DNA from 3 places in the Comamonas sp. NyZ500 genome. Region 1 is predicted to be linked to each of the others. Evidence: riboswitches for the same ligand, from Rfam matches in the RefSeq annotation. Region 1 holds a riboswitch; each other region holds the start of a gene.
The links. Region 1 has a riboswitch for glycine ahead of JAO85_RS22510 (trimeric intracellular cation channel family protein). Riboswitches for the same ligand answer to the same signal wherever they lie in the genome.

Region 1 (9,650 bases):
ACCCAGCCAGCCTGCTCATGCCAGACAGCGTGGCTGTCTGCAGGCAGCTTTGCCGCAGCCAGCTGAGCCAGCTGCGCAGGCGCACTCCAGTGCAGGCCCCAGGGGCTGGTCTCGCTGCCGGGTTGCAGCCATGACCTGGGCAGATGGGAGGGCTCGTTCAGGTCATGCTCCAGCACGCCGCCATGGGCCCAGTCCTGGGCTGGATGCAACTTTTGCGCTTGGCTCAGTTGCTGCAGATTTTGTAGCGTTGTGCGTACGCCGCTTCTGGACAGGCGCGATAGAACACTGTCATCGGGCGAAATATGCGGGCAAAACAAGCCGGCTGGCAGGCCTGATGCTCCTGCCGCAGGCTCGGCCGCAGCATCCAGCACCGTCACTTCCCAGCCGCGTCTTGCCAGGCTGGCGGCAGCGGCGGCACCAGCCAGGCCTGCACCCAGCACCAGGCAGCGGCCGGCCTGGCCCATGGGTGCAGGCAGGCCGTCAGGGCGATGGCGTGGCTCCCAGGCCGGGTTGTAGGCTGCATGCAGGTTATGGCGCTTGGGCGGCACGCCAGCGCGCTTCTTGACTTCAAAACCCTGAGCCTTGAGCGCCAGGCGCACATGGCCGGCCACGCACCAGGTGGCAAGCTGCGTGCCCCGGCGGCAATGGCGGGCAATGTTCTTCATGGCATCTTCATCCCACATCTCGGGGTTGAGCTGGGGAGAGAAGCCATCCAGATATACGCTGTCCGCCGTCATCTGCTGTTTGCGCAGCATGGTCCTGGCATCGCCTATATAGAGCGTCAGCAGCACCTGGCCGTCATCAAAGGAAAGGCGATGCACGCCGGGCAGCAGTCCCCACCATTGCTCGGCCAGTTGTTCGCCAAGCGCGCGCAGTACCTCATCGGCCGGCAAAAACGCGAGCAGATCCTCGCGCGAGACAGGGTAGGCCTCCACCGAGACAAAATGCAGAATGCGCGGGCGTCTGGGATCGGCCTTCCATGCCGCCCAGGTGACCAGGAAATTCAGGCCGAAGCCAAAGCCGGTTTCCAGAATGCGCCACTGCGCTGCATCGGCCCAGGCAACTGGCAGATCGCAGCCACCGAGAAAAACCTGGCGGGCCTGGTCGAGGCCGCCGAACTCGCTGTGATAGCGATCGCCGAATCTGGAACTATAGGGGGTGCCATCCGGCATCCATGTGATCGGTTCAGACATGGAAAGTGAAACTACATGGGTAATGCATGGCGCAGTCTAGTTCAGAGCAGCCAAGCAAGGGCCGCCCCGCAGCGATGGCTGCGTCCCCCTCCTGCTTAGCAAGAGAGGGGGAGGCGCGCAGCGCCACAGGGGAGTCTCGATCACTCCCAGCGCTGCTGGTACGAAAAAACCGGCAGACGCCATTTGAAACGAATGGCGGCCAGACGGAAGGCCAGGCCGCCGGCAAAACACACGATGGTGCTGATATTGGGGCTGACATCCAGATAGCGCAGGCCCAGGAACATCAGGCATACCGACAGCGACACGCTGGCATACAGCTCGCGGCGGAACACCACGGGGACCTGGTTGCAGAGCACATCGCGCAAGATGCCGCCGCTGATGCCGGTAATCATGCCGGCCATGATGATGACGATGGTGGGGTAGCCCAACTCCAGCGCGGTATTGCAGCCGATCAGCGAAAAGGCGATCAGGCCCATGGCGTCCAGCAGCAGAAACACCTGCTTGAGCCTGTGCATATGGCGTGCAATCACGGTGGTCAGCAGACCGAAGCTGATGACCAGATACACATATTCAGGGTGCTGGGTCCAGCCGATGGGGTAGTGGCCCAGCACCATGTCGCGGATGGTGCCGCCTCCCAGGGCTGTGACAAAGGCGATGACGACGACGCCGAAGATATCCATATTGCGCCTGCCTGCGGCGAGTGCGCCGGACATGGCTTCGGCGGTAATGGCCACCAGATAGATGACCAGCATGACGGTGAAGTTGGAGGCCTGGAACGAGTCCAGCAAAGAGACGGAAGGAAGCATGAAGGCACTTGAAAATAGACCAGCCACTCACATCGGCGGGAGTGTCCGGCTTGCCTCTCCCGCTGTCCTTTTACCTGAGAGTTGCGCATGAGCACCTTCGCGGTGGACATGCTTGCCCCTTCGGTGAGCCCTGCAGACTTGTGGTTGCGGGCTGCTCTCCAGTTGGCGATATCCGGGTCCTGTCAGACCCACCTGCGGTACTTATTGCCTGAGCGATTATGGGAGTTTGCGCCTTCGGCGGGAACCCTTGAAAGGCTCCGCTCTCCCGCGGGATGGGCGCGATTTTAGCCAGTTTCAGCGACTCTATTCGGGTTAATACCTGTATTGGTGTGGTTCTGCGGCTGCCGGCTGGGGGAGCGGAAGGCCGGTCTGAACCCGCCATGGCTCGCACAAGCCCGCGTCTTCGTCTGTGAAGCCGCCCGCCGTGAAAAACTCATACGCACGACATCAAAGGCCAAAAAGCGCAAAGCTCGTCAGAACGAAGACCATTGCGCTTCGTTTGGCCAGCACTGTGCTGACCGGCGCATCCCCACGGCCATTTTTAAGAATCTTCTTATGCCGTTCGATCGAGTCCGTTCCTATCCTTATCCACTTCAGATCAAACGGTCACGGCGAACCCCGGCGTTCGTGCAGGGCCGCAGCGTGTCTCCACACGCTTGCAAAAGGAGATGGGATGGGAGATTGGCTTCGACAGGCGCGTTGGGCCTTGTTCGGCCTGCTGGCGCTGATGGTGCCGGCGTCCGCACAAACGAAAAACAGTGCCGAACAGGAGAACGCCGCGCAGGAGCTGCTGCGCCAGCAAGAGCGTGAGCGGATACTGCGCGAGAAGCAGGAGACAGCGACCGATGTGCGGTTGCAGCCGGCGCAGGCTCCGCCGCCGGACCGGCTTCCACCGGAAGAAACGCCATGCTTCCCGATTGAACGCATCTGGCTTGATGGCGAAGACGCCTACAGATTCTTCTGGTCCCTGAAAGCGGAGCGGCCGACCCCGGCAATGACCCCGCCACGGGGCGCTGCCTCGGCACCGGCGGCATCAACATGGTCATGGCGCGCGTGCAGAACGCAGTCGTCGTTCGCGGCTTCGTCACCACGCGCATCCTCGCCGCGCCGCAGGACCTCACCTTAGCCGGCAATTTGTGCAACAACGCCCCCCAGTGGTAATCTGGGCTGGAACGTGCATTGGCTCATTCGAGGCGTCCTGAGAGTGCAGGTTTTCGTTCCGCCCCTTCCGATTCAGCGATCCGAATTCGGAGAAGGCATCGCATGAATCGTTCCGCGACCGTGCTGAACCCAAATGGTGTGTATGCCGAGCGGTACTTGCCTGCAGATGCCAGAGCAAAAAAGCGCGGCAGAAAAGCGTAGATTGAATTTCGGAGTCCACTCGGTCTGTCCGAGCGGAATGAATGTCCGGCAGCGGAGAAAATGAAAAATACGTCCAACGTTGTCAGGGTTTGCAGAGTATTCGATTTTGACGAAAGTCCTGCTGAAATCTACGCAAAGCTATGCCAGAGTTTGTCTTTGCTTCCTGCACCTTGGGGGCTGGCGAATGTGGATGTCATCACATTTGAAGACCGGCCCGATTGGCCTATCCATGAAGTGAGCTATCGACTTCACGAGGAGGTCAGTGGCCTTGAAATTGGACTTTTAAGCCGGAGGTATCGGCGAAATTCAGAGGCGCTTCCATGCCTTGAAGACTACATGACTGTCGAATTCAATTCCGCGAAAAATGGAGCCGACCTGAAGTATGTTTTCGATCAGGTGATCCCCCTCTACATACGCAGCTTTGGTGCGTTCTTCGCTGCGGTGGAGGACATGGATGTGCTGGCTGAAGAGGAAGACGAATTCTGGAGATCAAGTGATGAAGAGCGTATGCAAGTCCGGGCTCAATCCGGTCCACGTAGACAAGAGTGCCTTCACATCAGGCAAGTGAACTACTGGGCCAGAGAACAGTGCAGCAACTACTTCGGACTTACGCCAGAGCAGGTGGTGGGCATACTCAGCGACCACGTCGCCCGTGCGGATGTACTTGAGGAGGGCGCCTATATTGTTGTCTCGTACGACCCACTGACCTCGGAGCAGGCGCAAGCAATTACCTCTGCATTGATGCCTTTGCTGAAGACACGGTGAAGTACTTGAACGGGGTAGTGTCTTCGCTGCGTGCAGTGAGCCTGGGCGATTTTTTAGCCAGCCGACCTTGTCGGTAGCCCAAAGTACAACCTAACCGTCAATCCACGACACAGCAGCTCTAGAGAGCATTCCGTCATGGCTTACGACTTGCACTTGGTTAGAACTAGCAATTGGTTGGATGCCACCGATGCCCCAGTCACCAAGGAAGATGTTGATGCATTGCTCTTATCTGACGCCGAACTTGCCTGGTCAATGGACTACATCGACATGAAGCTTGAGGGTGAAGCAAAGTGATTCCATCTTATCGAATGGAAGGGCGAGCCCTTTTTTGGGTGGTACAAGGACCAAATCAGGTTCAACAGCTCAGATCAAGATGCGCTCATTAAGCTGATTGGTATGGCCGACGCGCTTAATGGCGCACCATGCATAAAAGCGCTCGGGAGATAGGGATTTAGCAAGTACCAGGTGGCCCCACTGATCCACCGCTTGCACTTGGTAGAACCGCCTGGAAAGATCGACGCCCACTCGCACGATGGGCCCATCGGTCAGCTCAGTCATGGCATTCTCCAGTTGAATCCGATGGGACTTTCGAGCATCCATGCTGATCATTGGGCATCAGCGCAGAACTAGGAAAGTCCTTTCGTATTCGTTCTGAGACGGTCGCGTCCCGGCCAAAAGCGGAAGTCGGCTTGATTCATGCAAGCCTCTGACGAATGCTGGCCTACGGAGTTATTCGTGGTCAGTGGCCTGAATGGCAACGGCAATCGAGTGATGGACTGCTCTTAGACAGGTAGACATACCCTGTCTATCCTCTGGCACTTTCCTATCCAGCACAGACGGATATCAAAATGATAAAACTGTGCTGCAGTTCATACCTCCCCTTCCGGCCGGATGCCAGGCAACACCAGTTTGCCTTCCCGCATGGCCTGCAGCAGCAGATGGGGGGTGGTGCAAATATGGGCTTCCAGGGCCAGGGCCGCGCGGGCCTCGTGGCCAGCCATGGCGAGCTCGAAGATCTCCTGGTGCTCGGCATGCACATCGCGGGTGAGCGCGGGCTGCTCCATGGCGTAGCAGCGGTAGCGCTCGCTATGGCGCGCCAGCAGGCGTAGCACCTTCAATGTCCAAGGGGATGCATAGCCGGAGAGCAGGGTCTCGTGAAAGCGCAGGTTCAAGGCCTCCCACTGGCGGCGGTTGTCGCTGGACAGCGGTTGCTCGGCTGCCGAGAGCTCGTCATAGCTGGCCTGCAACTGGGACCGCCAGGCCGCGTCGCCATGGCGTATGGATTCACGCAGTGCATGGGTTTCGATATGTACCCGCAGGCGGGTGATGTCCTGCAGGTCGTCCATGGCGATGGTGGAGACGCGAAAGCCGCGCTGGCCTTCGGTTGTGACCAGGGCATCACTGACCAGGCGCGTCAACGCCTCCCGCAAGGTGCCTGCACCGACCTCGTAAGCCTGGCGCAGATGCTCTATGCGCAGCTTGCTGCCAGGCAGCAGGCGGCCTTCGACAATGTCGGTGCGCAGCCGGGCATAGGTTTGCTCGGTCAGGGTGCGCGATGCCTCGCCGCCGCTGGATTCAACCTCGGGCAGGGCCAGGCATTGCATAAAGGATTTCTTGGCCAAGCGTTTACTCCTCGGTACCTGTTGTGCGTTCGCGGATGCGTGAGAGCCGGTAGCTGAGTTGGGGGCGGGTCATGCCCAGGGCGCGGGCCGCTGCGGCCAGATTGCCGCTGGCGCGGCGCACGGCTTCTTGCAGCAGCCCGTCTTCCAGGGCGTCCAGCGAAAGCCCCTGGTGCTGCATGCTGTCGTAGACACTGGCCGTATGCAGATCGCCATCTGTGCCGCAGGCCTGGGCCAGATGGCCTTGGTCGTCTATGGTACTTTGGCCGTTATCGCTCCATTGGGGGAACAGGCAAGCCACATCGATGGGTTCGCCGGTCGGCGTGAGGATGAGGCCGCGTTCCACCAGGTTCTCCAGCTCGCGCACATTGCCGGGCCAGCTGTGGCCGCGCAGCGCGGTCAGCGCCCGGTCACTGAAGCCCGGGGCCGGCTTGCCGTGCAAGGCCGAGTATTTCTGCAGCAAATGCATGGCTAGCAGCTCGATATCGTCCACGCGCTCGCGCAGCGCAGGGATGCGTATGGGGTAGACGTTGAGGCGGTAGAGCAGGTCGCGCCGAAAGCGCCCCTGTTCCACGGCTTTCTCCAGGTCCACATTGGTGGCGGCGATCACGCGTACATCGACCTGGGTGCTGCGGTGGCCGCCCAGGCGTTCCACCTCGCCGCTTTGCAGCACGCGCAGCAGCTTGGCCTGGGCGGCCAGGGGTAGCTCGCCCAGCTCGTCCAGCATCAGTGTGCCGCCATGGGCGCGTTCAAAGCGCCCTATGCGCGTGGCTGTGGCGCCGGTGAAGGCGCCTTTTTCGGCGCCGAACAGCTCGCTCTCTATCAGGTCGGCGGGCAGGGCCGCGCAGTTCACTGCCACAAAGGGTTTGTCGGCACGCGGGCTCATGGCATGAAGGGCGCGCGCAAAGCGTTCCTTGCCCACGCCGGTCTCGCCCGTGAGCAACACCGTAACCTGGGTGGGAGCTGCCTTGGACAGCAACTCCAGCGCGGCCTGAAAGGCACGTGAATGGCCCAGCAACGGGCCCTGGCTGTCGCAAGGGGCCAGGCCGGTGCGCAAGGCCTCGACCTGAGACTGCAGCTCATCCAGGCGTACCAGCATGGAGTCGGGGTCGTAGTCGCGTGCGATCTGTTCGCCATCGGGCCACTCATGTTGAAACCGGCCCTCTATCAGGCAGTGTGCGTGGCCACAGGTGGAGCACTGCATTTCCTTGAAAAACACCGGGCGACGGAAGAACGCGCTGGAGTAACCCGAGGCATAACCCAGCAGCATCCAGCACGAGGGCTGGTCCTGGGGGCCCCATTCGCGCAAATGGATTTCCGCTTCCCAGCTGTGTTCCCAGCGCACCACGCATTGAAAGTGGCCCGCCTGCTCATCGGCCTCAAAGATTTCCGGCGTGGCGCGCACCGCACCCTCCAGCCGGTGCAGCTGGGGACCTACGGCAAACATCTCGAACAGGCTGGCTGTGGGCCTTATCTGGCGTGCCAGCAACGCATCGCGCTCACCTGCGGCATAGCCGGCACGCAGCAGCAGGCGCCGCGTGTGATCGGGGCCCATGGTGTTCATCATTTCGCGGCGCAGGGCGTGAAGAGAGGCCAGATGCAGCAGCAACATGCGCTGGCCCGAGAGCCAGATCAGTCCGTCTTCGGTGGAGAAGCGGACCTGGCTGCGCAAATCGGCATCGGAGGGTAAGGCGGGAGGAGTGTGGGGCATGAGAAAACTATCGATAAAACATCGAATTCTGGCTACGGGATTGACCCGCATCCCCGGCCTTGAACTGCTGGCGTAATTGATGAATTGCGCACCTTTGCTTGGGGTGCTTGATCATTTGGTCATGCTGCAGCGCAGTAGGAACTGAAGCACTGTGGATGCCGTCCTAGGGTTTGCCCTGGAATCACTGCTCCCCAGCTTGCTCAAACACGCATAAATTTAGGGAGTAACCCTTGATTTATCGATATTTCCATGAACTGGCACGGGCTGTGCAATTGCAAAAGCCACAGACCCGCCAGGAGCCCCTCATGGAAACAAGCACTCTCGATCTTCCCGCCTGCGATCTCACGCGCCGCTCGGTGCGCGTGCTGCAAAAGCGTGCCAACGGTTTTGTGGACTTTGAGTTCTCCGTGGGCTGGCCCGAACTCACGGTGGAGCTGGCCATGACAGAGGCCGACTTCGAGGCCTTCTGCCAGGTCCAGAAAGCCAGGCTGCTCTGACCATCACTCACGCATCCCACGACAACACAGGAGACAAGCCCATGAACATCGAGCTTTCGGCGCGCGAGATACAGCCGCTGCGCCATACCTTTGCCCGCGTGGCAGCTTACACGGGAGACAAGCCCGCGTCGCGCTATCTGGAGGCCACGCTGGGCGTGCAGCCCACACATCATTTCCATTACCGGCCGCTGTGGGAGCCTGAGTTCGAGCTGTTCGACACCGGCCGCACGGCGATCCGCATGGCCGACTGGAACGCGCTGCGCGATCCACGTCAGTACTACTACGCCACCTGGACCATGACCCGTGCCAAGCAGCAGGAGGCCGTGGAAGCCAACTACCAGTTTGTGGAGTCGCGCAACCTGGCCGGCAAGATGTCCGATGCCCTGCGCGCCAAGGCCTGCGATGTATTGATGCCGCTGCGTCATGTGGCCTGGGGCGGCAATATGAACAACAGCCAGATCTGCTCACGTGGCTACGGTACGCCCTTCACGGCTCCGGCCATGATGCATGCCATGGACCATCTGGGCGTGGCCCAGTACCTCACGCGCCTGGGCCTGGTCATGGACGAGCCCGGCGTGCTCGAAGCCGGCAAGAACGACTGGATGCAGCACCCGGCCTGGCAGCCGCTGCGCCATCTGGTGGAAGACCTGCTTGTGGTGCAGGACCCCATGGAGCTGTTCGTGGCCCAGAACATGGTGCTCGACGGACTGCTCTATCCCCTGATCTACAACCACTTCGTGGACGAGCATGTCACGGTGCAGGGCGGCACGGCCGTGGCCATGCTCACGGCCTTCATGCCCGAGTGGCACACCGAGACCGCACGCTGGATCGATGCCGTGGTCAAGGTAGCTGCAACCGAATCCGCAGACAACCGCAGCCAGCTGTCGCACTGGTATCTGAGCTATGCCGACCATGCCTGCGTGGCACTGGCCGCCGTGGCCGAACTGGCCCTGGGTGCGCGTGGCGCAGCCGTGCTCAGCGAAGTCCGCCAAAGCCTGGATGCCCGTGCCCGCAAGGCCGGTCTGGACATCTGAGGAGCAGCGCCATGAGCACATCTGCCAGCACCCCCGTCTCCAAGGTGTTCATCGCCTTTCAGGACAACGAGGAATCGCGTCCCGTGGTGGATGCCATCCTCGCCGACAACACCCACGCCCAGGCCGTCTACTCGCCCGGTCTCGTGAAAATCGACGCCCCCGGCCGCCTGGTCATACGTCGCGCCAGCATTGAAGAGCAGACCGGTCGCCCCTACGAGCTGCAGCAGATCCAGATCAATCTGGTCACGCTGTCCGGCCATGTGGATGAGGACGACGACGAGTTCTCCCTGAGCTGGAACCAGTAAGAACCGCTCCCCGAACACCACCAGACAACGCCATCCAAGGAGACACCATGGACGCACCCGTAATCAAGAAAAAGCTGGGCCTCAAGGACCGCTACACCGCCATGACACGTGGCCTGGGCTGGGAGACCAGCTACCAGCCCATGGACAAGGTCTTCCCCTATGACAAGTTCGAGGGTATCAAGATCCACGACTGGGATAAGTGGGAAGACCCCTTCCGCCTGACCATGGACGCCTACTGGAAGTACCAAGGCGAAAAAGAGAAAAAGCTCTACGCCGTGATCGAGGCCTTTGCCCAGAACAACGGCCAGTTGGGCGTGACCGATGCGCGCTATCTCAACGCGCTCAAGCTGTTTATTCA
Region 2 (9,650 bases), on a different contig from region 1:
CTCTGGGTGGATGCCAACTTCAAGGAAAGCCAGCTGGCCGATCTGCGCATGGGCCAGAAGGTGGAGCTGACCGCCGACGTCTACGGCGACAAGACCACGTACGAAGGCAAGGTCGTGGGCCTGGGTGCGGGCACGGGTGCGGCGTTTGCGCTGCTGCCCGCGCAGAACGCCACCGGCAACTGGATCAAGGTGGTGCAGCGCGTTCCCGTGCGCATCAGCCTGGAGCCCGAAGCGCTCAAGCAGCACCCGCTGCGTGTGGGCCTGTCCATGGACGCGAAGGTCGATATCCGCGACAAGGACGGCCAGGCCCTGGCCAGCACGCCGCGTACCGAGCCCGTAGCCCAGACCACGGTCTATGACGGCAGCCTGGCCCAGGCCGAGCAGCGCATCCAGCACATCATCGCGGGCGACAAGCTGCCGGCACTGACCCAGCTGGCCGGTCTGCCCGCTCCGGCCCCGGCTGCGCCCGCCCAACCCGCTGCCCAGCCTGCGCAATAAGACGCGGAATCAGCCATGACTTCCTCGACTTCTGCCAATCCCGGAGCGGGTGCCTCGCCACCGGCTCCGGCGGTGCCTGCCATCGCCCCGCTCAAGGGCGCACAGCTCGCCCTGGGCACGCTGGCGCTCTCGCTGGCCACCTTCATGAACGTGCTGGACTCCTCCATCGCCAACGTGGCCATTCCGGCCATCTCGGGCGATGTGGGCGTCAGCCCCAGCCAGGGCACCTGGGTCATCACCAGCTTCGGCGTGGCCAATGCCATCTCCGTGCCGCTGACGGGCTGGCTCACCCAGCGCTTCGGTGCCGTGCGCCTGTTCACCATGAGCGTGCTGCTGTTCGTGCTGACCTCCTGGCTCTGCGGCTTTGCCTCCTCGCTGGAGATGCTGGTGCTGTTCCGCGTGCTGCAAGGCGCCGTGGCCGGCCCCATGATTCCGCTGTCGCAGACCCTGCTGCTGTCCAGCTATCCGCCCGCCAAGGCCGGTGTGGCGCTATCGCTATGGGGCGTGACCACGCTGGTCGCTCCCGTGGTGGGGCCGCTGCTGGGCGGCTGGATCACGGACAATATTTCCTGGCCCTGGATCTTCTACATCAATGTGCCCGTGGGCCTGCTCTCGGCCCTCATGACCTGGAGCATCTACCGCAACCGCGAAACGCCCACGCGCAAGCTGCCTATCGACACCGTGGGCCTGTCCCTGCTTGTGCTCTGGGTGGCGGCACTGCAGCTGATGCTGGACAAGGGCAAGGAGCTGGACTGGTTTGCCTCCAATGAAATCATCGCCTTTGCGGTGATCGCCGTCGTGGCCTTTGCCGTGTTCGTGGTCTGGGAGCTGACCGACGCCCATCCCGTCGTCGATCTGCGCCTGTTCAAGAGGCGCAACTTCGCGGCCGGCTCGATCGCGCTGTCCATCGCCTACGGCCTGTTCTTCGGCAATGTGGTGCTGCTGCCGCTGTGGCTGCAGCAATGGATGGGCTACACCTCCACCTCGGCCGGCCTGGCTCTGGCGCCGGTGGGACTGCTTGCCATCCTGCTCACGCCCATGGTGGGCCGCAAGGTCGGTGTCTGGGATCCGCGCAAGATGGCCACGATTGCCTTCATCGTGTTTGCCATGGTGCTGTGGATGCGCTCGAAGTTCACCGTGGAGACCGACTTCGCCCATATCCTGATTCCCACGCTGATCCAGGGCGGCGCCATGGCCTTCTTCTTCATTCCGCTGACCACCATCACGCTGAGCGGACTGACGCCGGACCGCATTCCGGCCGCCGCAGGCCTGTCCAACTTCGTGCGGATCACGGCCGGCGCCATGGGCACCTCGATTGCCACCACGCTCTGGGAAAGCCGGGCTTCCATGCACCATGCCCATCTGACCGAGTTGCTGGTGCAAGGCCAGGGCACGTTTGCCAGCACGGTCAAAAATCTGCAGGCAGCGGGCATGAGTGCCGAGCAGGCCTATGTCCAGATCAACCGGCTGATCGATCAGCAGGCCTTCACGCGGGCTGCCGACGACATCTTTCTGGCATCGTCCTTTCTGTTCCTGAGCCTGATCGTGCTGATCTGGTTCACCAAGCGCCCGGCCTCTGCCGCAGGAGCCTCCGACGCGGCCGCTGGCGCACACTGATTAACTTCAGACAAAATTGGCTGAAAATTCTTGAATCACAAGCGTTTTCAGCTATTTTTTTGATAGCCCCTAAGTACCATCAGCTTGCTTGTCCAGGCGTCGCAAAAACACCTGCAGCTCCTTGACGACCTGGGCATCGCCCTTGGTCTGGGCGCAGCTCAGCCCTTGCTGCCAGGCGGCGCGCGCGGCCTGTGCATCGCCCAGCGCCAGCTCCACCTTGCCCAATTGCTTCCAGGCGACGGAGTATTCGGCATCCAGTGCCGTGGCCTTACGCAGATGCTCGCGCGCCACGGCCATCTGCTCGTCGTCGGCATAGGCCTTGCCCAGGGTATAGCGCAGCAGCGCACCATCCTTGCCGGCCGCCAGCATGCTCTCCAAATTGTGAACCATGGGATTCATGTGCATTTGCTCCTCAGACAGCGAGTGTCGCATCCGCCCCGAGAAAGCAGCTGAATGGCCGTGCCTGTGTTACGGCCTCTTGCAAGCCGGCTCTTGCAGCGCTGCAAACCGTCCCAAACTGCGGCCAATGTCTCAATAAGGCGCCTGATCTTGTTTCGCAAACCAAGTCTCTCCACCTCCATCACCGACTACGAGGACTCGCCTCAGTATTCGGGCGGGCGTTTTCGCAACACGCATCCGCGTCCGGTCAACAGCCCCAAGCCAGATGCCGGGACGCTATGGAAGTTCTTCTTCAACAAGCCGACCGATTCCCAGCCGGGCAAGGCGCTGCCCATTTTGCCGCTGAGCACGACCGAGCTGAACCTCGCGCCCGAACGCAGCCTGTATCGCCTGGGCCATTCGACCTTGCTGATGAAGCTGCGCGGCGGCTGGTGGTTGACGGACCCCGTGTTTTCCGAGCGCGCCTCGCCGCTATCGTTTGCCGGCCCCAAGCGCTTTCATGCCCCGCCGATTGCCCTGGACGAGTTGCCTGCCTTGCGCGGCGTGCTGCTCTCGCATGACCACTACGACCATCTGGACCGCGCCACCATTCGCGTGCTCGCGCCCAAGGTGGGAGTTTTTCTCTGCCCCTTGGGAGTGGGAGACAGACTGGTGGCCTGGGGCGTGCCGGCCGACAAGATCGTGCAGCACGACTGGTGGCAGGGCAGCGAGGTCGACGGCCTGCGCTTCACGGCCACGCCGGCCCAGCATTTCTCGGGACGCAGCCTGCGCGACGGCAACCGCACGCTCTGGGCGTCCTGGACCATAGAAGATCGCCAGGCCGACAGGCCGCTGCGCGTCTTCTTCAGCGGCGATGGCGGCTACTTCGACGGTTTTGCCGAAATCGGCAGGCACTTCGGCCCCTTCGATGTCACGTTGATGGAGACCGGCGCCTACGACGCCCACTGGCCCTATGTCCATATGCATCCGGCGCAGACCGTGCAGGCACACCGGGATCTCGGCGGCCAATGGCTGCTGCCCATACACAACGGCACTTTCAACCTCGCCATGCATGCCTGGTGGGACCCCTTTGAGCAGATCCTGAATCTGGGCAGGCAGCACGGCATAGAGATCGCCACACCCATGATGGGCGAGCGCCTGGACCTGGATACCCCCCATGCCGGATCGCCCTGGTGGCGCGCCTGCGCCGAGGCCGACAGCAAGGGACTGGATCTGCGCCCCGCGCAACCCTGAAGGTGCAACCCGCATGGCCGACAATGTCCTCATGGACATTTCGCGCACCTCACACCTTGCCGCCGCCTGCGCCGCGTCTCTGACCGCCTTGCTGCTCGGAGCCTGCTCCCACCTCTTCGATGGCAGCCAGCCCAAGCAACCGCCGACTGCCGGCATCTCGAGCACAGTTTCCGGGCAGCCGGAGCCGACGCCGGCTCCGCCACTGGACACGCAGCACAGGCGGCCACAGAGCATGGAATGGCCTGCCTGGATCAAGGCAGACTGCACACCCCCCGCCCAGCTCGATCGGCAACCGCAGCCACGCCGCCATACCACGCCTTTCATCAGCGCCCACTGGTTTCCGAACGGGCTGGAGACCACGGTGGTCTTCCGCCTGGAAGTCACGGTCCAGGGCGAACTCGGCCGTGTGGCCTACCAGCCCGCCGATACCGATCCCCGCATCGTGAAGTCCATCATGCGCTCGCTCGAACGCTGGAAGTTCAAGCCCGGCATGCGCCAGGGCCAGCCCGTGACGTCCTGCTTCGAGCAGCCCTACCAACTGGTGTTTCCGCGCCAGGAGATCGATGTTCCTCGAACGCCCGCCATGAACACAGAACCGCAGTGAGACCGCAAGCTCAATTCCAGCGATCTGTGCTCGAAAACCCCAGAATCCATCCGATTCGGTGGTGCAAGCCCCTTGCCCACCGCTAGAATCGCCAAGGTCAGGAGAGAGTGCCTGCAGCTTGAAGCTGCCTCGCACCGCCGAAGGCGCAGACCCCCAACCCGGTGTCAAAACGCTCAGGCAAAAGGACTGACAAGCGCTGCAAGGTGTGCAAACCTGCAGCGTCCCTTGCTGGAGAGAGATGCAGGCCGTCATTTCGTATGTGCGCCGGCATCCACCGAAGGAGCAAACTGCCCGATGCAATGCGTGCAGTGAATCTCTCAGGTAAAGCGGACAGCAGGGCAAGCCCGCCACGCATGGCCCAGCCATGCATGGCCACTCATTTTGGTTTGACCACCGGAGCGCTTGCCTGTGACTGCTGCTGACACCTCTTCCGATCTGCGTTCCACACCGCTGTTTGCACTGCACCAGAAACTGGGTGCCCGCATGGTGCCGTTTGCCGGCTACGCCATGCCCGTGCAATACCCTCAAGGCCTGATGGCCGAGCATCTGCACACGCGCAAGGCTGCCGGCCTGTTCGATGTCTCGCACATGGGCCAGTTGCTGTTGCGCGGCCCCGATGCCGCCGCCGCGCTCGAATCGCTGATGCCCGTCGATGTCATGGACCTGGGCCTGCACAAGCAGCGCTACGGCCTGCTGCTCGATGAACAAGGCGGAATTCTCGACGACCTGATGTTCGTCAACCGCGGCGAAGATCTGTTCCTCATCGTCAACGGCGCCTGCAAAGAGGCCGATATCGCTCATATCCAGAGCCGCATCGCCAGCCGCTGCGAGGTCGTCCCATTGCCCGATCGCGCCCTGCTGGCCCTGCAAGGTCCGCAAGCTGCCACAGCCCTCTCGCGCCTGATTCCCGGTGTGACACAACTGGTCTTCATGACCGGCAACCACTTCGACTGGCAAGGCCATGCGCTCTACATCACGCGCAGCGGCTATACGGGCGAGGACGGCTTTGAAATCTCCCTGCCCGGCGAAGCTGCCGAAGCCTTTGCCGAAGCGCTGCTGGCACAGCCCGAGGTGGCCCCCATCGGTCTGGGCGCGCGCAACTCGCTGCGCCTAGAAGCCGGACTTTGCCTGTACGGCAACGACATCGACACCAGCACCACGCCGGTCGAAGCCGCGCTGAACTGGGCCATGCAGAAGGTTCGCCGCACCGGCGGCGAGCGCGAGGGCGGTTTTCCCGGTGCGGCCATCGTGCTGGAGCAATTGCAGAACCCTCAGTCGCTGCGCCGCAAGCGCGTGGGCCTGATCGCGCTGGAACGCATTCCCGTGCGCGAGCCCGCCGTGCTGGAAAACATGGATGGACAGCATATCGGCCACATCACCAGCGGCCTGCTCAGCCCCACGCTCAACCAGCCTGTGGCGCTGGCCTATGTCGAGCCCGACTATGCCGCCATCGATACGGAAATCTTCGCCATGGTGCGCGGCAAGCCCGTGCCCATGAAAGTGGTCGCCACGCCCTTCGTTCCCACCCGCTACTACCGCGGCTAGGTCTGCCGCCGCGCATGAGACGGGCCAGTTTGCCAAACAGCGGCCAGAACACCGCTAAAGTGCGAGCTGGACCTTTCTCAAACAACACCCGATTCCCCTGAATCCCCCATCTGGAGCCTTCCATGAGCATCAAGTATTCCAAAGAACACGAATGGATCAACGCCGCTGACACCAATGCCGCCATCGTCGGCATCACCGTACACGCACAGGATGCACTGGGCGATGTGGTGTTTGTGGACCTGCCTGCCGTGGGCTCCACCTTCAAGGCCGGCGATGTGGCTGGCGTGGTCGAGTCCGTCAAGGCCGCTGCCGATGTCTACATGCCCGTGACCGGCGAGATCGTCGAAGTCAACGAAGCCCTGCGCGACGACCCGTCGCTCGCCAACAGCGCCCCCCTGGCCGCTGGCTGGTTCTTCAAGGTCAAGATGAGCAATGTGGGCGAGCTCGAAGGCCTGATGGAAGAGACTGCCTACAACGACTTCGCCAAGGACAACTAAGCGTATCAACGGCCCTCGCATTGCGAAGGCCGTTTTTGCATGCAGCCATGAGCACCATTCTGTATTTCGACGATCCGGACGTCGGTCTCGCCCGCGAGACCAGCCACCCGACCTTTGCGCGCATCGCAGCCCAGGACTTCTATTACGACGGCGGTGACGACTTCAGCCCCTTCGGCAGCGATGATGGCAGCGACACACTGGCCGCTCTTCAAGAGTGGTACCAGGAGCAAACAGGCGGCAACGCCAAGGCCCTGCGCTTTTTGCAGCAGCAACTGAGCGACTGGGATCTGCCCGTGCCCGAGGGCATGCTGACTCATGACGATGCGGCCAAGGCCCAGTGGCTGGCCAGCGATGACATGAACCAGATCTATCTGCGCTCGGTCTGTCGCGCCCACGTGGCCACCGCCTTTGGTCAGCTCAAGATCACAGGCAGCATCGATGCCGATCTGCAACAGCAAGCCCTGCTTGCCCTGGCCTGCCAGCAATGGCTGAACACCGTGGCACGCAGCAAATATCCCGATTGGGAATATGCCGACCAGGAAAGCGAACGCCTGGCTCTGATGAACACCGCGCTGGAACAAGCCAGCGCTGCTTGAAGCACCGGCCGCATGCCTTCAGGCATACGGCATTCACGCATGCCTGGCATGCAAACCGTCAGTCACAGTATTTGAGAATAGGTCCCTCCCATGCTGATGTCGCCTCCCGCCCCCGTCGCTTCCCTGCAAGCGCTGGAAAACAGTCACGAATTCATCCCCCGTCATATAGGCCCGGATGCCGATGAGCAGCAACAAATGCTGGCCGCCATCGGCAAGCCCTCGCTGGACGCCTTGATTCGCGATGTGATGCCCGACTCCATCGCACGCGCCAGGCCCATGGATCTTCCGGCGCCGATTACCGAAGCCGCGGCGCTGGCCGAACTCAAGGCCATCGCCAGCAAGAATCAGGTGCTGAAGAGCTTTATCGGCCAGGGCTACTACGGCACGCACACGCCGGGCGTCATCCTGCGCAACATCTTCGAGAATCCAGCCTGGTATACGGCCTATACCCCCTACCAGGCAGAAATCTCACAAGGCCGCATGGAGGCGCTGGTCAACTTCCAGACCATGGTGACCGACCTGACCGGTATGCCTATCGCCAATGCCTCGATGCTGGACGAAGCCACGGCCGCCGCCGAGGCCATGACGCTGGCCAGGCGCTCTGTCAAATCCAGAAGCCATCGCATCGTGCTCGCCGGCGATCTGCACCCACAGACGATTGAAGTCATCGAGACCCGTGCCCGGCCGATCGGCATCGAAGTGGTGATCGCCAACAGCCAGCAAGAGTGGGAGGCCGCGCTGGCAGGAGATCTGTTTGCTGCCGTCATCCAGTACCCCGCGTCCAGCGGCTGGATCGTGGACTGGAAGGCCGATGTGCAAGCCATTCACGCCAAGCAGGCCGCCGCCATCGTGGCCACCGACCTGCTGGCTCTGACCCTGCTGACACCGCCCGGCGAATGGGATGCCGATATTGTCGTGGGCAACAGCCAGCGCTTCGGCATGCCCATGGGCGCAGGCGGCCCGCACGCAGCCTTCATGGCCTGCCGCGACGAATACAAGCGCAGCCTGCCCGGCCGTCTGGTGGGTGTCAGCGTCGATGCGCATGGCAAGCCCGCCTACCGCCTCGCGCTGCAGACGCGCGAACAACATATCCGCCGCGAGAAAGCGACATCCAATATCTGTACGGCCCAGGTCCTGCCGGCAGTGATTGCCAGCATGTATGCCGTCTACCACGGCCCCCAGGGGTTGAGGCGCATTGCCCAGCGTGTGGCACGCTTCACAGCGATTCTGAGCCGTGGCCTGGCCCAGTTGGGCTTCAGCGCCCATCACCACGACACAGCCTTCGACACCGTGAGCCTGCACACCCGGGAGGCCACCGACGCCCTGGCGGCTCGCGCCGTCTCCCGAGGCGTCAACCTGCGCAAAGCCTGGGATGAATATCTCTGCATCAGCCTGGACGAAACCACGACCCGGGCCGATGTCGAGCTGCTCTGGAGCATCTTTGCCCAGGAGGGCCAGGCCCTGCCCACCATCGAAGCCATGGACGAAGGCCCGACCTCGCTGATCCCCGAATCCCTGCAGCGCAGCACGGCCTATCTGACCCACCCGGTCTTCAACACCCACCACTCCGAAACCGCCATGCTGCGCTATATACGCAGCCTCAGCGACAAGGACCTGGCGCTGGACCGCAGCATGATCCCGCTGGGCAGTTGCACCATGAAGCTCAATGCCACCAGCGAGATGATTCCCATCACCTGGCCAGAGTTCGCCGACATCCACCCGTTTGCGCCCGCCAACCAGCTGCAAGGCTATGCCGAGCTGGACCGGCAACTGCGCGACTGGCTGTGCCAGGCCACGGGCTACGCGGGCATCAGCCTGCAGCCCAATGCAGGCAGCCAGGGCGAATACGCAGGTCTGCTGGCCATCAAGGCCTTCCATGAATCACGCGGCGAGGCACACCGCAATATCTGCCTGATTCCCAGCAGCGCCCACGGCACCAACCCGGCCAGCGCGCAAATGGTGGGCCTGCAGGTCGTGGTCACCAAGTGTGATGACAACGGCAACGTGGACATGGCGGATCTGAAGCTGGCCTGCGAGAAGCACAGCGCCAATCTGGCCTGCATCATGATCACCTACCCCAGCACGCACGGCGTGTTCGAGACCGAGGTCAAGGAGCTGTGCCAGCTGGTGCACAGCCATGGCGGCCGCGTCTATGTGGACGGCGCCAATATGAACGCCCTGGTAGGTCTTGCCGCACCCGGCGAGTTCGGCGGCGATGTCAGCCACCTGAACTTGCACAAGACCTTCTGCATTCCTCACGGCGGCGGCGGCCCCGGCGTCGGCCCCGTGTGCGTGGTCGAGGATCTGGTGCCCTTTCTGCCGGGGCATGCCACCGCAGGCGACGCCCGCCGGGTGGGAGCTGTCAGCGCAGCCCCTCTAGGCAATGCAGCCGTGCTGCCTATCAGCTGGATGTATATCCGCATGATGGGCGAGCCGGGCCTGAAGCTGGCGACCGAGACCGCCATCCTCAACGCCAACTACATCAGCGCGCGGCTCAAGGAGCACTTCCCCACGCTGTATGCGGGCGAGTATGGTCACGTGGCCCATGAGTGCATCGTGGATCTGCGCCACTTCAAGGACAGCTGCGGCGTGATGGCCGAGGACGTGGCCAAGCGCCTGATCGACTACGGCTTCCACGCACCGACGCTGTCCTTTCCCGTG
Region 3 (9,650 bases), on a different contig from region 1:
GCCGTCAGCTCGATGGTGCGCCTTCTTCGATTGCAGCCTTGCCATCGATTGCAGAGGCTGCGGGCAAGGATATCGAGGTCTGGATGGATGGCGGCATTCGCAGCGGTCAGGACGTGCTCAAGGCCCGCGCACTGGGTGCGCAAGGCACGATGATAGGTCGCAGCTTCCTCTACGGTCTGGGCGCTTATGGTCAGGCCGGCGTGAGCAAGGCGCTGCAGATCATCCACAAGGAGCTGGACACCACCATGGCCTTCTGCGGGCACACCAATATCAACCAGGTCGGCAAAGAAATTCTGTTGCCCGGCACTTACCCGAAACCTTTCGATCAGAGCTGATCGTTCTGCGGCATGAAAAAAGGTCAGTCCTTTGCAGGGCTGACCTTTTTGATTTTCCGGCGGTGTGTCGTGGCGTTCAGGGCTGCTCGAAACGCTTGCGCATGGCAAAGCCATAGCCCAGCCCCAGCAAGGCTGCCATGGCCGAGCCGGCCAGAATGCCCAGCTTGGCCGCGCCCAGCAGGGAAGCATCCGTAAAGGCCAGGCCGCCGACAAAGATGGACATGGTAAAGCCTATGCCGGCCAGCAGGCCCACCAGCAGCACGCCGCGCCAGTTCAGGCCCTCGGGCAGGCTGCACAGCCCGCTCTTGACGGCCAGCCAGGTGCAGATGAAGACCCCCAGGGGCTTGCCCAGCACCAGGGCCACCAGCACGGCCATGGCCGTGGTCTGCGGTGCGGCAGCGCTCAGGTCTATGCCCGAGAACTGCACGCCGGCATTGGCCAGCGCAAAAATGGGCATGATGCAAAAAGCCACCCATGGATGAAGAATCATGGGCAGGCGCAGAGCAGGCGGCAGCAGGTCGCGCTGTGCGAGCTGGGCAATGCGCAACTCCTGCAGCAGGTGCTGCGGATCGGGGCGGCCGCTCAGCATCTGCTCACCGGCCTTGCGCATGGCCGTCTGTGCCGTGATCAGCAGTGGCATGGAGGCGGGACGTACAAACACAGGCGTCATCAGACCCAGCACCACACCTGCCAGAGTGGGATGAGCGCCGGTCTTGAGCAGACCGAACCAGAGAATGGCTCCGGGCAGCACATACAGGGGCGCGGCGGCAATGCCCATGCGGTTGAACAGTAGCACCAGCAGCACGCCGGCTGCGGCCACCACAAAGCCCATGGCCTGCAGGCCGCCGGAGTAGAAGAAGGCGATGATGAGCACGGCCACGATGTCGTCGATGATGGCCAGGGCCAGCAGGAAGATACGCAGTGCACCCGGGATATTGCGGCCCAGCAAGGCCAGCACGCCCACGGCAAACGCGATGTCGGTCGCCGTCGGAATTGCCCAGCCGTTGAGCAGCGTCCTGTCGTTGCCCGCTAGGGCCACGTAGATGAGTGCGGGCACGGCCACGCCGCCGATGGCAGCGATCAGCGGCAGACTGGCCTGGCGCAGGCTGGCCAGCGCGCCGTTGTGCAGCTCGCGCCGGATCTCCATGCCCACGACCAGAAAGAACACCGTCATCAGCACATCGTTGACGATGAAATGCAGATCGGTGCTGAAGCTCCATGGGCCAAGCGTCAGCGCGGCGGGGGCATGCCACAGTGCAAAGTAGCTTGGCGCCGCAGCGGAGTTGGCCCAGATCAGGGCTGCCGCAGCGGCCAGCATGAGCACCATGCCGGCAAAGGATTCGATATGCAGCAGGTGCGAGATTTGTGCCTGCACGCGCTCGGTCGCGGATTGCAGCGCGGGAACACGGGGTGAATTTTGGGATGCAAAAGGCGCAGGGGCCTGCACAAGTGTTTGTGGGTCCATGTGTCGGTAGGTGTCTGAAGTCGTACGCTGAAGGCGTGCGGTACCTGAGGCAATGCCTGCTGGTGCCGTCTGCACTGCAAACGACTGGTGCGCTGGCGGCCCGACCTGCGCATGAACATTCACCTGCCATCGCCACCTCGTGCGGCGGGCACCCAGCTGAAATTGTAGCTAAAGACGCAGCAATGGTCTGGATTTGAGGTTATTTTGCCGGGGTGGAGGCTTCGTCATCAGAACGGAAGCCGTTCGCGCTTCACGTCGCCTTGGCTTGAGCGGGTGGACTGCACGAATCGCGTCAGCACCGTCCGGCAGCCGGCGCTATGCTGGCGCGCTAACAGAAAAGAAAGCGTCTCATGCCGGGCATAGGAATGGAATATTTGTGGGTGGGGGTGGTGCTGTTTGCGGCGGCTGCGCAGACGGTGCGCAACACGGCCCAGCGCTCGCTGACGGCGCAGGTCGGCACCTTGCCCGCCACGCTGGTGCGCTTTCTCTATGGCCTGCCGTTTGCTGCGATCTATCTGCTGGCGCTGTACAGTCTGGGCGATCCGTCCCAGGTGCTGCCGAAGTTCAGTGCCGCGTATCTGGGCTGGATCGCGCTTGGTGCCTTCTTTCAGGTTGCGGCCACGGCTGCCTTGCTCATGGCCATGAAGGAGCGCAATTTTGCCGTGGCGGTCACGCTGTCCAAGACCGAGGTTCTGCAGGTGGCCCTGTTTGCCGCCATGTTCCTGCATGAGCTGCCGAGCCGGCTGGCGCTGCTGGCCATGGTGCTTGCCACCGTCGGCGTGCTGATGCTGTCGCTGCCGCCGCGCGGGCAGCTGTTCACGCTCTCGGCCTGGACCAGCAAATCTTCGGTCTACGGGCTGATCTGCGGCGCCTGTTTTGCGCTGGCCACCGTGGGCTTTCGCGGTGGCGCGGTCGAGATCGCAACACTGGGCGTGAGCTCGCCCTGGTTGTCGGGGGCCTGGGGCGTGCTGATCGCGCAGACCATGCAGTCCGTCGTCATGAGCGCCTGGATTGCCAGAACCCATGAACAGGGCCTACGCCCCATCTTCAAGGCCTGGCGCATCTCGCTGCTGGCCGGCAGCATGGGCGCTGCGGCCTCGCTGGCCTGGTTCACCGCCTATGCCATGCAGGGGGCGGCCGCCGTGCGCACCCTGGGCATGGTGGAGGTGGTGTTCAGCTATATCGTCTCGCGCAAGGTGTTCAGCGAGAAGCTGTCGCTGACCGAAAAGCTGGGCATGGCGCTGATGATGCTGGGCCTGGTGCTGATCTGTCTGCAGCTCTGATTTCAAGAGCTTCCTGCGCTTGTTTCGTCTCATTTTCAAAGCTAAAAGCCCTTGAAATGAACTATGAAAAAGCGCAAGAAGCTTCTGAATCAATAGCGTGCTGCCGCGGCTGTCGCTGTCTCAGCTGCAGCCAGGGCATCGACAGCGCGGCTGTGCTGCGCCTCAGGCGGCTTGCTGTTGCGCTTGCGCCAGGCGTTGGCGCTGCTCGGGCTTGACCGCATAGAGCCGGTAGCCGATCGTCAGCAGCGCAAACCACAGGGGCGCGATATAGAGCGCCACGCGGGTGCTGGCATCCAGCGACAGGCAGACCAGCACCACGGCCAGAAAGGCCAGCACAAACCAGTTGGTGAACGGCGCGCCGGGCATGCGGTAGGCCACGGCTGCGGCATGACCCAGGCTGACGGCGCGGCGATAGCGCAGATGGGAGAAGACGATGATGCCCCAGGTCCAGACGGCGCCTATGGTGGCAATGCTGGTCACGTAGATGAAGGCTTCCTCGGGCACCAGATAGTTCAGCACCACGCCGACCAGCATGAAGGCTGCAGAGATCAAAATGCCGGCGGCCGGCACATGGCGTGAATTGACCTTGCCCAGCCTGGCGGGCGCCTGTTTGAATTGCGCCAGCGTATAGAGCATGCGGCCCGTGCTGAAGATGCCGCTGTTGCACGAAGAGGCTGCGGCGGTGATGACCACGAAGTTGATGATGCCGGCAGCGGCGGGAATGCCCAGCTTGTCGAAGACATGGACGAAGGGGCTCATGTCGGGGCTGAGTTCGTTCCAGGGCACCAGCGACATGATGACGATCAGGGCGCCGATATAGAAGATCAGAATGCGGTAGACGATGCTGTTGGTGGCGCGAGGCAGCACTTTCTCGGGCGACTCGGCCTCGCCGGCCGTCACGCCGATCAGCTCCACGCCGGTATAGGCAAAGCAGGCGATCTGCAAGGTGAAGACCACGCCCACCATGCCCACGGGCGCAAAGCCGCCGTGCGACCAGAGATTGGCGAAGCTTGCCGTCTGGCCCAGCGGTCCCCAGCCCGTGGTGATGATGGCCACACCCAGCACCAGCGTGGCAACAATGGTCACGACCTTGATCAGCGCGAACCAGAATTCCAGCTCGCCGAAGACCTTGACCGCAATCAGATTCACGCCCAGCAGCACGGCCAGGGTGGCGAGCGCCGGAACCCATTGCGGAATGGCCGGAAACCAGTAGTGGGTGTAGATGCCTATGGCCGTGAGCTCGGCCATGCCCGTCACCACCCAGGTGAACCAGTAGGTCCAGCCGGTGACGAATCCGGCCCAGGGGCTGACATAGGTTTCGGCATAGGTAGCAAAAGAGCCGGCCACCGGGCGGTGCACCAGCAACTCGCCCAGTGCCCGCATGATGAAGAAGATGGCCAGCCCCGCGATGGCGTAGCTGACCAGCAGCAGCGGCCCGGCCTTGTGGATTGCCTTGGCCGAGCCCAGGAACAGGCCCACGCCAATGGCACCGCCCAGGGCGATCAGCTGGATGTGCCGGTCCTTGAGGCCGCGCTCCAGCTCCCCTGTCTGCTGCAGCGACTCCCCGGCTGCGCTTGGATGATTTCGACTCATGTTGTATGTCTCCGTTTTGCCATTCACACGGCAACAGCTGCCCCTCACGGGGCGCTGCGGCTGCCGTGTCTGGCTTGTTGATGAGGTTTTCAGGTCGTGGTCAGGCGCTGGCGGTGCTTAGCGTGGCCGGTCGGGGCTGTCTGCTGGCGCTGCCCATGGACTGCAGCACGAGGTCGCCGACCATGTCGGCGGTGACGGCCGACAAGGTCCAGCCCAGATGGCCGTGGCCGGTGTTGTAGAACACGCAGGGCTTGTTGCCAGGGCCCACGCGCGGCAGCATGTCCGGCATCATGGGGCGCAGGCCCGCCCAGGGAACGACGCTGCGCGTGCTGACACCGGGGAAGCACTGCTGAACCCATTCGATGAGCGGGCGGATGCGGTCGGCGCGGATGTCCTTGTTGAAGCCGTTGAACTCCGCCGTACCGGCAACTCGGAAGCGATCGTCGCCGAGGCGGCTGGTGACCAGCTTGGTCTCGTCGTCCAGCAGACTCACCACGGGGGCTGCGGCGCGGCTGGCTTCGTCCGGCAGATTGACCGTGATGGAATAGCCCTTGACCGGGTAGATGTTGACGCTGTCGCCGAGCTGGGCGGCCAGGGCGCGGCTGGCCGTGCCTGCGCAGACCACCATGGCGTCGAAAGTCGAGGTCTCGGTTTCCAGGCCCTGGCGCACGGTCACGCTGGCCTGCTTGCCATTGCTGTTCACCGACACGATTTCCTGGCCGTAGCGGCATTGCACGCCCAGTCGCTCGCAGGCGGCGGCAAGGCCGCTGGTGAACTTGTGGATGTCGCCCGTGGAGTCGCTCTCGGTGAAGTAGCCGCCATAGAAGGTTCCGGACAGGGTCGGCTCTATGGAGCGCATCTCCTGCGGTGTCACGGCGCGGCGCTCCAGACCGCCTTTGGCCAGCAACCGGGAAACCTTGCCCGCATGCTCAAAGCCTGCTCGGTCGCGGTAGATATGCAAGATGCCTTTTTGCTTCAGATCGAAGTCAATGCCTTCGCTGGCCGCCCAGTCAAACAGGTGCTCGCGTGCCGCAATCGCCAGCCAGGCGGTCTCCACGGTGTTTTTCTCGTAATGGGGGATGGCAGCGAGAAACTGGCAGAACCAGGAAATCTTGTGCCAGCTGGGCCTGGGGTTGAGCAGCAGCGGAGCATCGCTCTTGAGCATCCACTTGAGGCCCTTGACGATGGTGGACCAATGGGTCCAGACCTCGGCGTTCGAGGCCGAGAGCTGGCCGCCATTGGCGAACGAGGTTTCCATGGCGGCATAGCGCTGCTTCTCGAACAGGGTGACGGAAAATCCGCGGCGTGCGAGGGCGTAGGCGGTGGTCACGCCCGTGATGCCACCGCCGATGACGGCGATTGTCTTCATGATTCAGATTCCAGAAACGTCAAGGGTGGAGCCCGTGCGCAACATGCGCAGCGAACGCCCCCTCTGTTCTGGACCTGAGAGATTCACGAGGCAGGGCCTTGCGGCGCTGCTCGCTTGCTCCTTCGGTATGCCCGGCGGACGATGACGTCCGGACATTCTTCAGAGTGTGTGAAAGCGATGCCGATCCTTTGGCCTGAGAGTTTCCGGGGCGGTTGCTCCTTCGGCGCTGCATGCGCCAAGTTTGCGCTGCAGTCTCTCTCGGCATCACCGGGCTGAGAGCCTGTGGGCAAATGTAGGAAGAACGGCGGCGCCTGGATATACGGGTTTTCTAGACTTCTGCGCCAGGGCCCAGCCATGGCTGCTCATGTCGGGTCCATGCTATTTGATAGCGCCTGCCGCTTATCCCTCAAGGGAATATTGATTATTTATCTATGAAAATGAATTTATTAAAGCGCAGTGCGCTTCTAAATTCATAGCGATAGACGCTGTCAAGTGCCGCCGAGCAGCCCCAGAGTCAGCCCCTGCATTGGCATGGCGGGTCATGGTCGGCGGTGGATTTGGGCAAAATATCGTCTTTGCCTGTCAATGGGCCCGGCGATATCACCGCTTTGCCATTGAAGCACCCGACTGGGGTGGCTGCCGATTCAGGATGCAACTGGCCTATCCGCCATGGCGTTCTGCTGTCATGGCTTCGTTCCTTTGTCCTTGTTGCCCGCGACCGTCATGGTCGCCTTTTTGCGTTGCCTGTCGCAGCGCCTGCGGGATGGTTGGGTGTTTTGTCCGGATGGGCGCAAACCATTACAACAAGACATTTATGTCCCAACCCAACTCAAGCCAGCAGCTCGCGCCGACTGGTGATGGTGACGATAACCAGCCCCGCTTGCACCGGGTGCTCAAGCAGCGCCACCTGAGCATGATTGCCATTGGCGGCGCCATCGGAACGGGCCTGTTCGTGGCCTCCGGCTCGGCCATCGTCCAAATCGGCCCTGGTGGTGCCGTGCTCACCTATCTGCTCATCGGCATCATGGTGTACTACATCATGACCAGCCTGGGCGAGCTGGCTGCCTTCATGCCTGTGGCCGGCTCTTTCTCTACCTATGCCTCGCGCTATGTGGATCGAGGCTTCGGCTTTGCGCTGGGCTGGAACTTCTGGTTCAGCTGGGCCGTGGTGGTGGCGGTGGACCTGGTGGCCTCGCAACTGGTCATGGCCTACTGGTTTCCCGATGTGCCCGGCATCGTCTGGAGCGGCCTGTTCCTGCTGCTGATGGTGGGGCTGAACGCGTTTTCCGCGCGCGGCTTTGCCGAGGCCGAGTACTGGTTCGCGCTGATCAAGGTGCTGGCCGTGGTGGCCTTTCTGATCACCGGCGTGCTGATTCTGTTCGGCATCATCAGCAACGGCCATGTACCCGGCTTCGAGAACTGGACCACGGGCGATGCGCCATTCGTCGGCAATTTCGCGACCTTTGTGGGCGTGGCCATGATCGTGGCCTATTCCTTCCAGGGCACGGAGCTGGTGGGCGTGGCGGCGGGCGAATCCGAGAATCCGCGCGAGAACGTGCCGCGCGCGATTCGCCAAGTGTTCTGGCGCATTCTGCTGTTCTATGTGCTGGCCATTGTCGTCATCGGCTTTCTGATTCCCTATACCGATCCGCAGCTGCTGCGCACCGATGTGGCCGATATCGCCGTGAGCCCGTTCACGCTGGTGTTCCAGCACGCGGGCCTGCTGTCGGCGGCCACGGTGATGAATGCGGTGATCCTGACCTCAGTGCTGTCGGCCGGCAACTCGGGCATGTATGCGGCCACGCGCATGCTCTACAACATGGCAACCGAGGGCAATGCGCCGCGCATCTTCTCCCGGCTGACCCAGAACGGCGTGCCGCTGGTGGCCTTGATCGGCAGCACGCTGGTCGCCAGCCTGTGCCTGTTTTCCTCGCTCTACAGCCCGCAGGCCGTCTATATCTGGCTGCTGAACCTGGCCGGCATGACGGAGTTCATCGTCTGGCTGGGCATTGCCGTCAGCCACTACCGCTTCCGTCGCGGCTATGTCATGCATGGTCATGATGTGGGCCTGCTGCCCTACAAGGCCGGCGCCTTCCCCTTCGGTCCCATCTTTGCCTTTGTGCTGTGTCTGGTAGTGACGCTGGGCCAGAACTATCAGGCCTTCCTGGAAGATCGCATCGATTGGGGCGGCGTGGTGTCGACCTATCTGGGCATTCCGCTGTTCCTGCTGTTCTGGCTGGGTTACTGGCTGGTCAAGCGCAAGACCTGGGTCAGCTATGCCGATATGCGTTTTGACGAGCTCGAAGACATCAAGCAGGGCAAGGTTTCGTCCTGAGGCTGTTTGAGCCTTCCCCTTCTCTGTTCGGAAGGGGATGGCAGCAGGTCCGGGGGCTGGCGCTGCTTGCCGTTTCCCTGTGTCTGTGTGCCTGTTTGGCGCATGGCTGCCGTCTCTTGCCAGCCCAGGCAAAATCGGTGCTGTGAGCGATCTTCCCACCAGCCCCGATTCCAGGCCCAGGCGCATCGCGCATCTGGACATGGATGCGTTCTACGCCTCCGTGGAGCTGCTGCGCTACCCGCAGCTCAAGGGGCTGCCGGTGGTAATCGGTGGCGGGCGGCGCAGCTTTGACGAAGAGCTGCTGGCGCGCCATGCGGGGCGGCCGCTGTCCGAGATCCCGGTGGCGGACTTTCCGCTGCTGCGCGATTACACGGGGCGCGGCGTGATCACCACGGCTACCTATCCGGCACGGCAGTTCGGTGTGGGCTCGGCCATGGGCATGATGAAGGCCGCCAGGCTGTGCCCGCAGGCGATTCTTCTGCCCGTGGACTTTGCCGAGTACAGACGCTTTTCCCGGGCCTTCAAAGAGATCATCGTGTCGATTGCTCCGCTGATGGAGAACCGCGGCGTGGACGAGGTCTACATCGACTTCACCGACGTGCCCGGCGGCCAGCGCGAAGGCGGGCGCGTGCTGGCCCGGCTGATCCAGAAATCCATCTTCGACGCCACGGGCCTGACCTGCTCGGTCGGTGTGGCGCCCAACAAGCTGCTGGCCAAGATGGCCAGCGAGTTCAACAAGCCCAACGGCATCTCCATCGTCCAGCCCGAAGATCTGCAAAGCCGGATCTGGCCGCTGGCCTGCCGCAAGGTCAACGGCATAGGGCCCAAGGCCGATGCCAAGCTCAAGAGCCTGGGCATAGAAACCATTGGTCACCTGGCCGCGCAAAGCCTGCCGCAGCTGCTGCACTGGTTTGGCAAAAGCTATGGCCATTGGCTGCACGAGTCGGCCTGGGGGCGGGACGAACGCGCCGTGGTGACCGAGAGCGAGCCGGTTTCCATGAGTCGCGAGACCACCTTCGAGCGCGATCTGCATGCCGTGCGCGACAAGGCCGAACTGGGCGCGATCTTCACGGACCTGTGCGAGCGTCTGGCCGAGGATCTGCAGCGCAAGGGCTATGTGGGGCGCACCGTGGGCATCAAGCTGCGCTATGACGATTTCAGGATCGCCACGCGGGACCAGACTTTGAACCTGCCGATACAGGATGCGGCAGCCATCCGCCTGGCCGCAGGCCAATGCCTCAAGCGCGTGCCGCTTGGCAAGCGCATCAGG

Region 2: another riboswitch for glycine. It lies ahead of gcvT (glycine cleavage system aminomethyltransferase GcvT); the one in region 1 lies ahead of JAO85_RS22510 (trimeric intracellular cation channel family protein).
Region 3: another riboswitch for glycine. It lies ahead of JAO85_RS04240 (D-amino acid dehydrogenase); the one in region 1 lies ahead of JAO85_RS22510 (trimeric intracellular cation channel family protein).

The regions. Positions count from the first base shown of each region.
Region 1 is NZ_JAEIJE010000023.1:12,589-22,238, forward strand. Features, by position in the region: gene mnmC (FAD-dependent 5-carboxymethylaminomethyl-2-thiouridine(34) oxidoreductase MnmC) at 1-1,172, opposite strand, end outside; gene JAO85_RS22510 (trimeric intracellular cation channel family protein) at 1,334-1,999, opposite strand; glycine riboswitch at 2,052-2,171, opposite strand; glycine riboswitch at 2,185-2,277, opposite strand; gene JAO85_RS25830 (hypothetical protein) at 3,038-3,160, shown strand; gene JAO85_RS22520 (hypothetical protein) at 3,422-4,126, shown strand; gene JAO85_RS22525 (hypothetical protein) at 4,262-4,420, shown strand; gene JAO85_RS22530 (hypothetical protein) at 4,490-4,684, opposite strand; gene JAO85_RS22535 (GntR family transcriptional regulator) at 4,996-5,748, opposite strand; gene JAO85_RS22540 (sigma-54-dependent Fis family transcriptional regulator) at 5,753-7,456, opposite strand; gene JAO85_RS22545 (phenol hydroxylase subunit) at 7,762-7,953, shown strand; gene JAO85_RS22550 (aromatic/alkene monooxygenase hydroxylase subunit beta) at 7,995-8,987, shown strand; gene JAO85_RS22555 (MmoB/DmpM family protein) at 8,999-9,292, shown strand; gene JAO85_RS22560 (aromatic/alkene/methane monooxygenase hydroxylase/oxygenase subunit alpha) at 9,340-9,650, shown strand, end outside.
Region 2 is NZ_JAEIJE010000001.1:578,173-587,822, reverse strand. Features, by position in the region: gene JAO85_RS02605 (HlyD family efflux transporter periplasmic adaptor subunit) at 1-498, shown strand, start outside; gene JAO85_RS02600 (DHA2 family efflux MFS transporter permease subunit) at 514-2,115, shown strand; gene JAO85_RS02595 (hypothetical protein) at 2,185-2,514, opposite strand; gene JAO85_RS02590 (MBL fold metallo-hydrolase) at 2,665-3,747, shown strand; gene JAO85_RS02585 (energy transducer TonB) at 3,761-4,351, shown strand; glycine riboswitch at 4,440-4,550, shown strand; glycine riboswitch at 4,570-4,695, shown strand; gene gcvT (glycine cleavage system aminomethyltransferase GcvT) at 4,760-5,896, shown strand; gene gcvH (glycine cleavage system protein GcvH) at 6,019-6,393, shown strand; gene JAO85_RS02570 (MolR family transcriptional regulator) at 6,441-6,989, shown strand; gene gcvP (aminomethyl-transferring glycine dehydrogenase) at 7,080-9,650, shown strand, end outside.
Region 3 is NZ_JAEIJE010000002.1:140,808-150,457, forward strand. Features, by position in the region: gene JAO85_RS04220 (alpha-hydroxy acid oxidase) at 1-335, shown strand, start outside; gene nhaA (Na+/H+ antiporter NhaA) at 412-1,800, opposite strand; gene JAO85_RS04230 (DMT family transporter) at 2,151-3,083, shown strand; gene JAO85_RS04235 (amino acid permease) at 3,246-4,676, opposite strand; gene JAO85_RS04240 (D-amino acid dehydrogenase) at 4,777-6,045, opposite strand; glycine riboswitch at 6,217-6,316, opposite strand; gene JAO85_RS04245 (amino acid permease) at 6,860-8,380, shown strand; gene dinB (DNA polymerase IV) at 8,580-9,650, shown strand, end outside.